DNA from 2 places in the Nesterenkonia aerolata genome. Region 2 is predicted to be linked to the other one. Evidence: predicted binding sites of a transcription regulator. Region 2 holds the regulator's gene; the other holds the start of a gene.
What was found. The regulator HrcA, encoded in region 2, represses chaperone genes, less so after heat shock. The targets are predictions, from matches to a motif close to TTNGCACTCGNNNNNNNCGAGTGCNAA.
Positions count from the first base shown of each region.

Region 1: the regulator HrcA is predicted to act here: its motif matches at 1,982-2,008, upstream of groL (chaperonin GroEL).

Region 1 is NZ_JAVKGR010000009.1:12,698-17,110, forward strand. It holds gene RIL96_RS08565 (uracil-DNA glycosylase) at 1-668, opposite strand, end outside; gene RIL96_RS08570 (DUF3263 domain-containing protein) at 903-1,262, shown strand; gene RIL96_RS08575 (LytR C-terminal domain-containing protein) at 1,303-1,941, shown strand; gene groL (chaperonin GroEL) at 2,261-3,898, shown strand; gene RIL96_RS08585 (ABC transporter ATP-binding protein) at 4,096-4,413, shown strand, end outside.
Region 2 is NZ_JAVKGR010000002.1:236,621-241,033, reverse strand. It holds gene RIL96_RS03610 (16S rRNA (uracil(1498)-N(3))-methyltransferase) at 1-453, opposite strand, end outside; gene dnaJ (molecular chaperone DnaJ) at 479-1,600, opposite strand; gene hrcA (heat-inducible transcriptional repressor HrcA) at 1,674-2,699, opposite strand; gene RIL96_RS03595 (DUF3097 family protein) at 2,941-3,900, shown strand; gene RIL96_RS03590 (DUF4870 domain-containing protein) at 4,074-4,413, shown strand, end outside.

The DNA of each region.
Region 1 (4,413 bases), on a different contig from region 2:
AGCTCCGTCAGCGCGGCGTTGGCCCGGGAGAAGGGCTGGGAGCCGAAGAACCCGCGGGAGGCCGAGAGCGGTGAGGGATGCGGACTGGTCAGCACCCTGGTGTGCTCCCCGGAGTCCAGCAGCGGGGCGAGTTTGCGGGCATCGGCGCCCCAGAGGATGGAGACCAGCGGGGTGCCGCGCTCGACGAGGGCACGTACGGCGGCTTCAGTGATCTCTTCCCAGCCGATGCCGCGGTGCGAGGCCGGTGAGCCCGCGGTGACGGTGAGCGCGCGGTTGAGCATCAGCACACCCTGACGCGCCCACGGACGCAGATCCCCGTGCGGGGACACCGGCACGCCCAGGTCACGGTGCAGCTCGGTGAAGATGTTCTGCAGGCTGCGCGGCAGCGGCCGGACATCGGGGGCGACGGCGAAGGACATGCCGATCGGATGCCCCGGGGTCGGATACGGGTCCTGGCCCAGGATCAGGACCTTCACCTCGTCGAAGGGCTGACGGAAGGCGCGCAGCACATCCGAAGCTGCCGGCAGTATCTGCTCTCCGGCGGCGCGACGGCGCTGCAGCTCTTCGCGCACGCGAGCGAACTGCTCCTCGGGGGAGGCCAGATGGGAGGCCAGCGCCCGTTCCCAGCCGGATTCCAAGGGATCGACGAGATGCTCCGAGATGCTCATGCCCCCATGCTAGAGGTGTCAGTGGTCAGCGGTAGGCTGCAATTCCTGCGGCACTGATGACTATGGCGTGTCCGGCGCAGCAGTGTGCCGTCGGGCCGGGTGGCCGCGTGGGCTCCCCGGAACCCGGGGTGCTCAGCCGTAGCATGGTGAGCGGGTCATTGCGCTGTGCCATCCGTGGCGCAGCGGCAGGATCCAATCGAACCTGTGGAACTGGCCCCATGGAGAGGAGGACCGATGTCCGAGGCAGCCAGCGCAGAGCATGCCGAGGTGCCGAGCGCCGATGCGCCGAGCTCCGGCGCACCTAAGCACAGCGAACCTAGCTCCGACGCAGCCAACGCCGATGCCGCCCCCAACGCCGATGCATTGAGTGACCAGGACCGGGGCATCCTCGAACTGGAGCGCCAATGGTGGAAGTACGCCGGCGCGAAGGACCAGGCCATCTCCGAGCAGCTCGGGCTCTCCGCCGTCTCCTACTACCAGGTGCTCAACCGGCTCATCGATTCGGAAGCCGCCCTGGCCCACGACCCCATGCTGGTGAAGCGACTGCGCCGCCAGCGCGAATCCCGGCACCGCGCCCGCGCCTCCCGCCGCTGAGCCGCGCCCTGATACCACTGCACTGAGGATCCCGAAGGCCATGACGAAATACCCGCAGGACGAGTTCGACGACGTCGCCCCCTACCCGCCCGGTCAGGCCGGCAGCCACCGGGCCCCGACAGAGGCCCCCGGCGCCAAGCGCACCGGCCTGCCGTGGATCGTGATGCTCGCCGTGCTCGCGCTCGCGGTCGGTGTGGTCAGCTACGTCGTACTGCCCCAGCTCGGCGACGGCGACGAGGCCTCGGCCGAGGAGGAGACCGCCCAGGCGGAGGAGGGCGACGACGGCGAAGACGGAGAGTCCGAGGAAGAGGCCACCGAGGAAGAGACCGAATCCCAGGAGGAGGAATCCGAGGAGAGCCCCTCAGCTGAGGAGAGCCCCACGGAGGATGAAGAGGACAGCGCGGCATCCGATACCGAAGCCCCCGTCCAGGTGCTCAGCTACCAGGCTCCGGCTGACGTCGCGCAGAACGCCCAGTCGCAGTTGGAGGGCTACGGGTACAACGTCGTCAACGTCACGGAATGGACCTACGCCCAGACCAGCACACCGGCGGTCTTCTACCCGCCCGGGCAGGGCGAGCTGGCTCAGGAGATCGCCTCCAACATGGGTATCGACAACGTCGTCGAAGATGCCCGCTGGTCCTCGATCGCCGTGGTCGTCGACTCCGGCTACGCCGGCTGACCGGTCCGGTCGCAGGACTGTTCGCTCAGGGCGCGAATCGTTTGCACTCCCCGGGGGAGAGTGCTAAAAATTGTGACAGCACTCCCGTGATGGCGGGGTTCCGCGCTGATGCGTGGTCTTCGTCGTGACGGCGCCTTGAGAGCGTCGAGGGAGTGGGACTGAACCTCTACAGGTGAGGCCCTGTGCCGCACAGCGGCAGACCCCCGGTGACGCGGGGAGTCCGGGCCGTCCGTCGCGGGCATCTGGCCAGGTTCGACCCGATTGACGCGAATACGTCTGACATGTGATCAACCACAGTCCAGGAAGGACACCAGCCGATATGGCGAAGACCATTGCATTCGACGAAGAGGCCCGTCGCGGCCTCGAGCGGGGCCTGAACAGCCTCGCCGACGCCGTCAAGGTCACCTTGGGCCCCCGCGGTCGCAACGTCGTCCTCGAGAAGTCCTGGGGCGCGCCGACCATCACCAACGACGGTGTCTCCATCGCTAAGGAGATCGAGCTCGAAGACCCCTACGAGAAGATCGGCGCCGAGCTGGTCAAGGAGGTCGCCAAGAAGACCGACGACGTCGCCGGCGACGGCACCACCACCGCCACTGTGCTGGCTCAGGCCCTGGTCAAGGAGGGCCTGCGCAACGTGGTCGCCGGTGCTGACCCGATGGGTCTCAAGCGCGGCATCGACAAGGCCGTCGAGGCGGTGACCGCCGAGCTCTTCGCCTCCGCCAAGGAGGTCGAGACCAAGGAGCAGATCGCTGCGACCGCCTCCATCTCCGCCGCTGACGAGCAGATCGGTGAGCTCATCGCCGAGGCGCTGGACAAGGTCGGCAAGGAAGGCGTCATCACCGTCGAGGAGTCGAACACCTTCGGCCTCGACCTGGAGCTGACCGAGGGCATGCGCTTCGACAAGGGTTACCTCTCCGGCTACTTCGTCACTGACGCGGAGCGCCAGGAAGCAGTCCTGGAGGACCCGTACATCCTGATCGTGAACTCCAAGATCTCCTCGGTCAAGGACGTCATCGGCATCCTCGAGCAGGTCATGCAGTCGGGCAAGCCGCTGCTGGTCATCGCCGAGGACGTCGAGGGCGAGGCCCTGGCCGCCCTGGTGGTCAACAAGCTCAAGGGCACCTTCAAGTCCGTGGCCGTGAAGGCTCCGGGCTTCGGTGACCGCCGCAAGGCGATGCTGGCTGACATGGCCATCCTCACCGGCGGGCAGGTCATCGCCGAGGAGGTCGGCCTGAAGCTGGAGAACGCGACGCTCGACCTGCTGGGCACTGCCCGCAAGGTGGTCGTCACCAAGGACGAGACCACGATCGTCGAAGGTGCCGGTGACGCCGAGGAGATCGCCGGCCGCGTCAGTCAGATCAAGGCGGAGATCGAGAACTCCGACTCCGACTACGACCGCGAGAAGCTGCAGGAGCGCCTGGCCAAGCTCGCCGGCGGTGTGGCCGTCATCAAGGCCGGTGCCGCCACCGAGGTGGAGCTGAAGGAGCGCAAGCACCGCATCGAGGACGCCGTGCGCAACGCCAAGGCCGCTGTGGATGAGGGGATCGTCGCCGGTGGTGGCGCTTCCCTGATCCAGGCCGGTGCCCGGGCCTTCAAGACGCTCTCCCTGCAGGGAGACGAGGCCGTGGGCGCGAACATCGTCCGCCTGGCTGTGGAGGCTCCGCTGAAGCAGATCGCCATCAACGCCGGCCTGGAAGCCGGTGTGGTCGCGGAGAAGGTCAAGAGCCTACCCGACGGGACCGGCCTGAACGCTGCCACCGGCGAGTACGAGGACCTGCTCGCCGCCGGGGTGAACGACCCGGTCAAGGTCACCCGCTCGGCGCTGCAGAACGCAGCCTCCATCGCCTCGCTGTTCCTCACCACTGAGGCCGTCGTCGCCGATAAGCCGGAGAAGGCTCCGGCCGGTGGCGGTGCCGAGGGTATGGACCCGATGGGCGGTATGGGCGGCATGATGTGATCTGCTGATCACCTCACCGCTGCCGCGGTACTGACCCCGCACGACGACGGCGCCCCTCACCAGATCGGTGAGGGGCCCCGTCGCATCTGCTCCCGGGGTCTCTCAGCGCCGCAGGCAGGGATGGCCAGCCGCCGTGGTGCGGCTATGCTGGAAGGAGGGGCCAGTAACGGGGCTGGCCGCTTCGAGGGGAGCACAGAGTGGTCGGACGGGACCGCGCGGCTGTTCGCGCGATCGGACTGGAACGGATCTTCGGCATCGGTGAGGCGCAGGTCGCCGCGCTGGACGGATGCAGCCTGGAACTCGCGCAGGGGGAGTTCACCGCGATCATGGGGCCCTCCGGGTCGGGCAAGTCCACATTGCTGCACTGCCTGGCAGGCCTGGACCGCCAGAGTTCCGGAACCGTGCTGCTGGGGGAGACGGATCTCGCTGAGCTCTCAGACAACCAGCTCAGCGATCTGCGCCGGGATCGGATCGGCTTCGTCTTCCAGTCCTTCAACCTCATCCCCACGCTCACC
Region 2 (4,413 bases):
GGGGACGCCGGTGCGGCGAGACTGTTTGGCCGCGGCCCGCACCGTGTGCACCCACTCCTGGTGCTTCTTCGCCTCGCGCCCCGGCTTCCACCGCGCCACAGAACGCTCAGCCTGCCAGGGCACGATCCGGTCGACGCCGAGCTCCACCGCCGTCTCCACCGCCTGCAGGTCGCGCCGATCCTTGGCCAGAGCCTGCACCAGCACGAGTTCAGGGTGCGGTGCCGGGTGTTCCTGCACAGTGCGCACTTCGATCTCCAGGCCGCCCTCGGCTGCGGCGACCACCACCCCGGCCACTCGGATCCGCCCGGTGTCGCTGAGGTCGATGGACTCGCCCGGCCCGAGCCGCATCACCGTGGCGGCATGATGGCCCTCAGCGCCGTCGAGGGTGAGGCGGACGCCCACGGCGGCGAGATCCAGGCTGCCAGGAGCCAAGTGGAACAGCGGGGCCGTCATCGTCCCTCACTCGTCTTGGGCGCGCTCACAACGCGTCCCAGCGTTCGCGCAGCCGAGAGAACACGCCGCGGTGCTCGGTCTTCGCCGGTAAGTGCTCCTCGCCCCGGACCTCGGCGAGCTGCTGGAGCAAATCCCGCTCGACGTCTGTGAGCTTCGAGGGCGTCTCCACCTTGAAGTGGACCTTCAGCGCCCCGCGGCCGCCGCCGCGCAGATGCGTCACGCCACGGTCCCGGACCGAGAGCACCTCACCGGACTGGGTACCGGATTCGACGACGAGCTCCTCAGTGCCGTCGAAGGTCTCCAGGCTGACCGTGGTGCCCAATGCGGCCGCGGTCATCGGCAGGGTCACTGTGGCGTGGAGGTCATCGCCACGGCGGGTGAAGACCTCGTCGGAGCGCACGTCGACTTCGACGTAGAGATCACCCTGGGGGCCTCCGGCCGGACCGGCCTCCCCCTCACCGGCCAAATGGATGCGGTTGCCCTTGTCCACCCCGGCGGGGATCTTCACCTTCAGGCTGCGGCGTTCGCGGACCCGTCCCTGGCCGTCGCACTCCTGGCAGGGATCCTCGATGAGGGTGCCGAAGCCGGAGCATCGGGCGCAGGTCTCGGTCTGCAGCACCGTGCCGAGGATCGAACGCATCGGCCGCTGGATATGTCCCTGCCCGTGGCAGTCGCCGCAGGTGGCGGGCGTCGAGCCTTCCCGGGAGCAGGTGCCCTCGCACACGGTGCAGGTGACCGCGGTTTCGACCTCGATCTCCTTCGTGGTGCCGAAGACGGCATCGCGCAGATCGATCTTGACCCGGATCAGCGAGTCCCGACCGCGGCGCGTCCGGGAGGCGGGGCCGGAGCCTCCGCCGCCGAAGAAGGTCTCGAAGATGTCGGAGAAGCCGCCGAAGCCGCCCTGCCCGAAGCCTGCCCCGCCGACGCCGGCCCGGCCGTTGGGGTCCCCGGTGGCGTCGTAGTTGCGGCGCTTCTCCGGATCGGAGAGCACCTCGTAGGCCTGGCCCAAGACTTTGAAGCGTTCGGCGGCCTCCTCGGAGGGGTTGACGTCCGGGTGCAGACGTCGCGCCTGCTTCCGGTAGGCCTTCTTGATCTCTTCGGCCGATGCCTCCCGGCTGACGCCGAGGGCCTCATAGTAGTCAGTCACGTTCATCCTTCGAAGCGGGTCATATCAGCGGATCATATCGGCGGGTCATATCGCAGGTGGTCAGGGGGCCGGATCAGTCATCGCTGAGGATCCGTGAGAGGTACCGCGCCATGGCACGCACCGCGGACATCGAGGTCGTATAGTCCATGCGCGTGGGGCCAACGACGCCGAGCTTGGCGCCCTCGCCACCGTGGCGGGGGCCGTATTCCGCGGCGACGACGGAGGTCTCCAGCAGGGAGTCGTCCTGATGTTCTCGGCCGATGAGCACGGCGAGTCCCCGCTGGTCCTCGCGCATCTCGGTGAGCAGCCGCAGCAGCACGACCTGCTCCTCGAGGGCCTCCAGGATCGGTCCGATGGCCGGTCCGAAGTCGCCTCCAGACCTGGCGAGGTTAGCAGTGCCGGCCATGATGATGCGATCCACGCGCCCGGACTCCAGGATGGACTCCACCGAATGCACGACCAGGGCGGCCGCCGGGCGCATATCCGGGCTCACCGTCTCCAAGAGGTCTTCAACCGGCAGCGGCACGGCCGAGGCCGAGCGGTTGGCCAAGGACACCAGCAGGCGCATCCCCACTGTATGCAGGGCGTCCTCGTCCACCGGCTCGGGCAGGGTGATCATCCGCTGCTCCACCTTCCCGGAGGAGAGGATCACCACCACCAGTGCCCGGTGTGCGGACATCTGCAGCACCTCCAGGTGGCGGATCCGTGCCTGGGACTGCTGGGGGTGCTGCAGCACCGCGACCTGGTTGGTCAGCATCGCCAGCAGCCGCACCGTCTGCTCCAGCATGGCATCATGATCGTCGGCGTTCTCCAGCAGTACGTCCATCGCCCGGCGCTCGGCCCGGCTGAGCGGGCGGACGTCGCTGATCCGATCGACGAAGAGCCGGTATCCCTGATCTGTGGGAATCCGGCCGGCAGAGGTGTGCGGGGCCGCGATCAGCCCCTCGGCCTCCAACTGAGCCATGTCATTGCGGATCGTGGCCGGAGAGACCTCCAGGTTGTGCCGCTCCACCAGTGCTCTGGAGCCGACCGGTTCCCGGGTCTGGACGAAGTCCTCGACGATGGCACGCAGCACCTGCAGCCGACGTGTCTCGGACATCGTTCCGCTCCTCTCCTGCTTGACGGGTCCTGCTTGACGGATCCTGCTGGGCGGCGGCCCACGTGATGACGGCTCGGATGAGAGCGGCCGGGCGCGGGTGACACCCACACACGGTTAGCACTCGCCGAGCACAAGTGCCAAGTTTAGCGGGTCCTCGGGGCACCTGGCCCGGAGTTTCCCCGCTGCCGCGGCGGCGGTTCTCCCAGAGCGGACATCACGGTGCTGTTAGGATCCACCGACTGTGACGCCTGCTGCGACCTCCTCACCATTTCCGACCGATTGGTCCTCCTGGGGCCCCAGCTCTGTGGAGGAACGACGTCGCGCCCAATACCGGGAGATCCCGAAGCGGCCGGCTGAGACCGGGCTCGTCGTCGAGGACACCGCCAGCGGCTGGGTGGGTGCCGTGCTCGGCGTGGAAGCCGCCGGCGGCATGCATGTGGTGCGGCTCGAGGATCGCCACGGACGTACGCGCAGCTTCCCCCTCGGCCACGGATTCCTCTGCGAGGGCGAACCGGTGGAGCTCATCGCCCCGACGCCCGGGGCTGGGACCACTCGGTCTGGAACTGCCCAGTCTGGGACTGCTCGGTCTGGGACTGCTCGGTCTGGGACTGCTCGGTCTGGGACTGCCCGACGACGGACCGCCTCCGGCTCGCTGGCCGTCGACGGTGCTCGCGCCCGGACTGCACGGGCATCACGGATCTGGGTGGAGGGCCTCCACGATGCCGAGCTGATCGAGAAGGTCTGGGGAGAGGACCTGAGCCTGGAAGGTGTCGTCGTCGAGCCGCTCCACGGTGCCGATGACCTCACCGGCGCCCTGGCCGAATTCGAGCCCTCGGCGCAGCGTCGCGTAGGAGTGCTGCTGGATCATCTGGTGCCCGGCTCCAAGGAGTCCCAGATCGCTGAAGCGGCCATGCGCTCCCCCGGCGCCCGGGGCAATGTGCTGATCCTGGGTCATCCCTACGTCGATGTCTGGCAGGCGGTGCGCCCTGAGCGTCTCGGTCTTCAGGCCTGGCCTCAGGTACCTCGCGGCACCGACATCAAAGTCGGCACGCTGCAGGCGCTGGGCTGGCCGCATCGCACCCGCGCCGATATCGCCCAGGGATGGCGCCGCATCCTGGGCAGCGTCCGCAGCTACGCAGATCTGGAGGCCTCGCTGCTGGGACGCGTGGAGGAGCTCATCGACTTCGTCACCGCGGGCTGAGCCTGAGGCAAACCGGGCCGCAGCAGCCCGTCCACGCCCGACACGCCCGATGCTCAAGGCCAAGCGGGGACCCGGAAGCCGCGTGGTTCGCTACAGTTGAGGCAGGTGGCCGCGCTCGCGGGGTGTTCGCCGCCTTGGTGTCATGTCAGCCCAGCAGCCAGAGCGGAGGATCCGTGGCGCAGTCCGAAGACCCCTCGGCACGCAGGTCACACCGTGAGCGGTCCGAGCAGAACAGCGCCGAGCATCTGCAGGGCTCCTCCTCGGAGGCACTGCCGCTCACCCCGGCCGAAGACCGCCGATGGGCCACTTTGGCGCATTTCGGCGGCCTGATGGGCTGTGTGCCCTCGCTGGTCATCTACCTGATCTTCCGCGACCGCGGCCCGTTCACCGCGCAGGAGTCCAAAGAGGCGCTGAACTTCACACTGCCGTTGACCGTGCTGCTGGTGGGCAGCTACATCCTCGCGCTGATTCCTGCCATCGGCTGGATCTTCGGGCTGACGGCCGTACTGATCT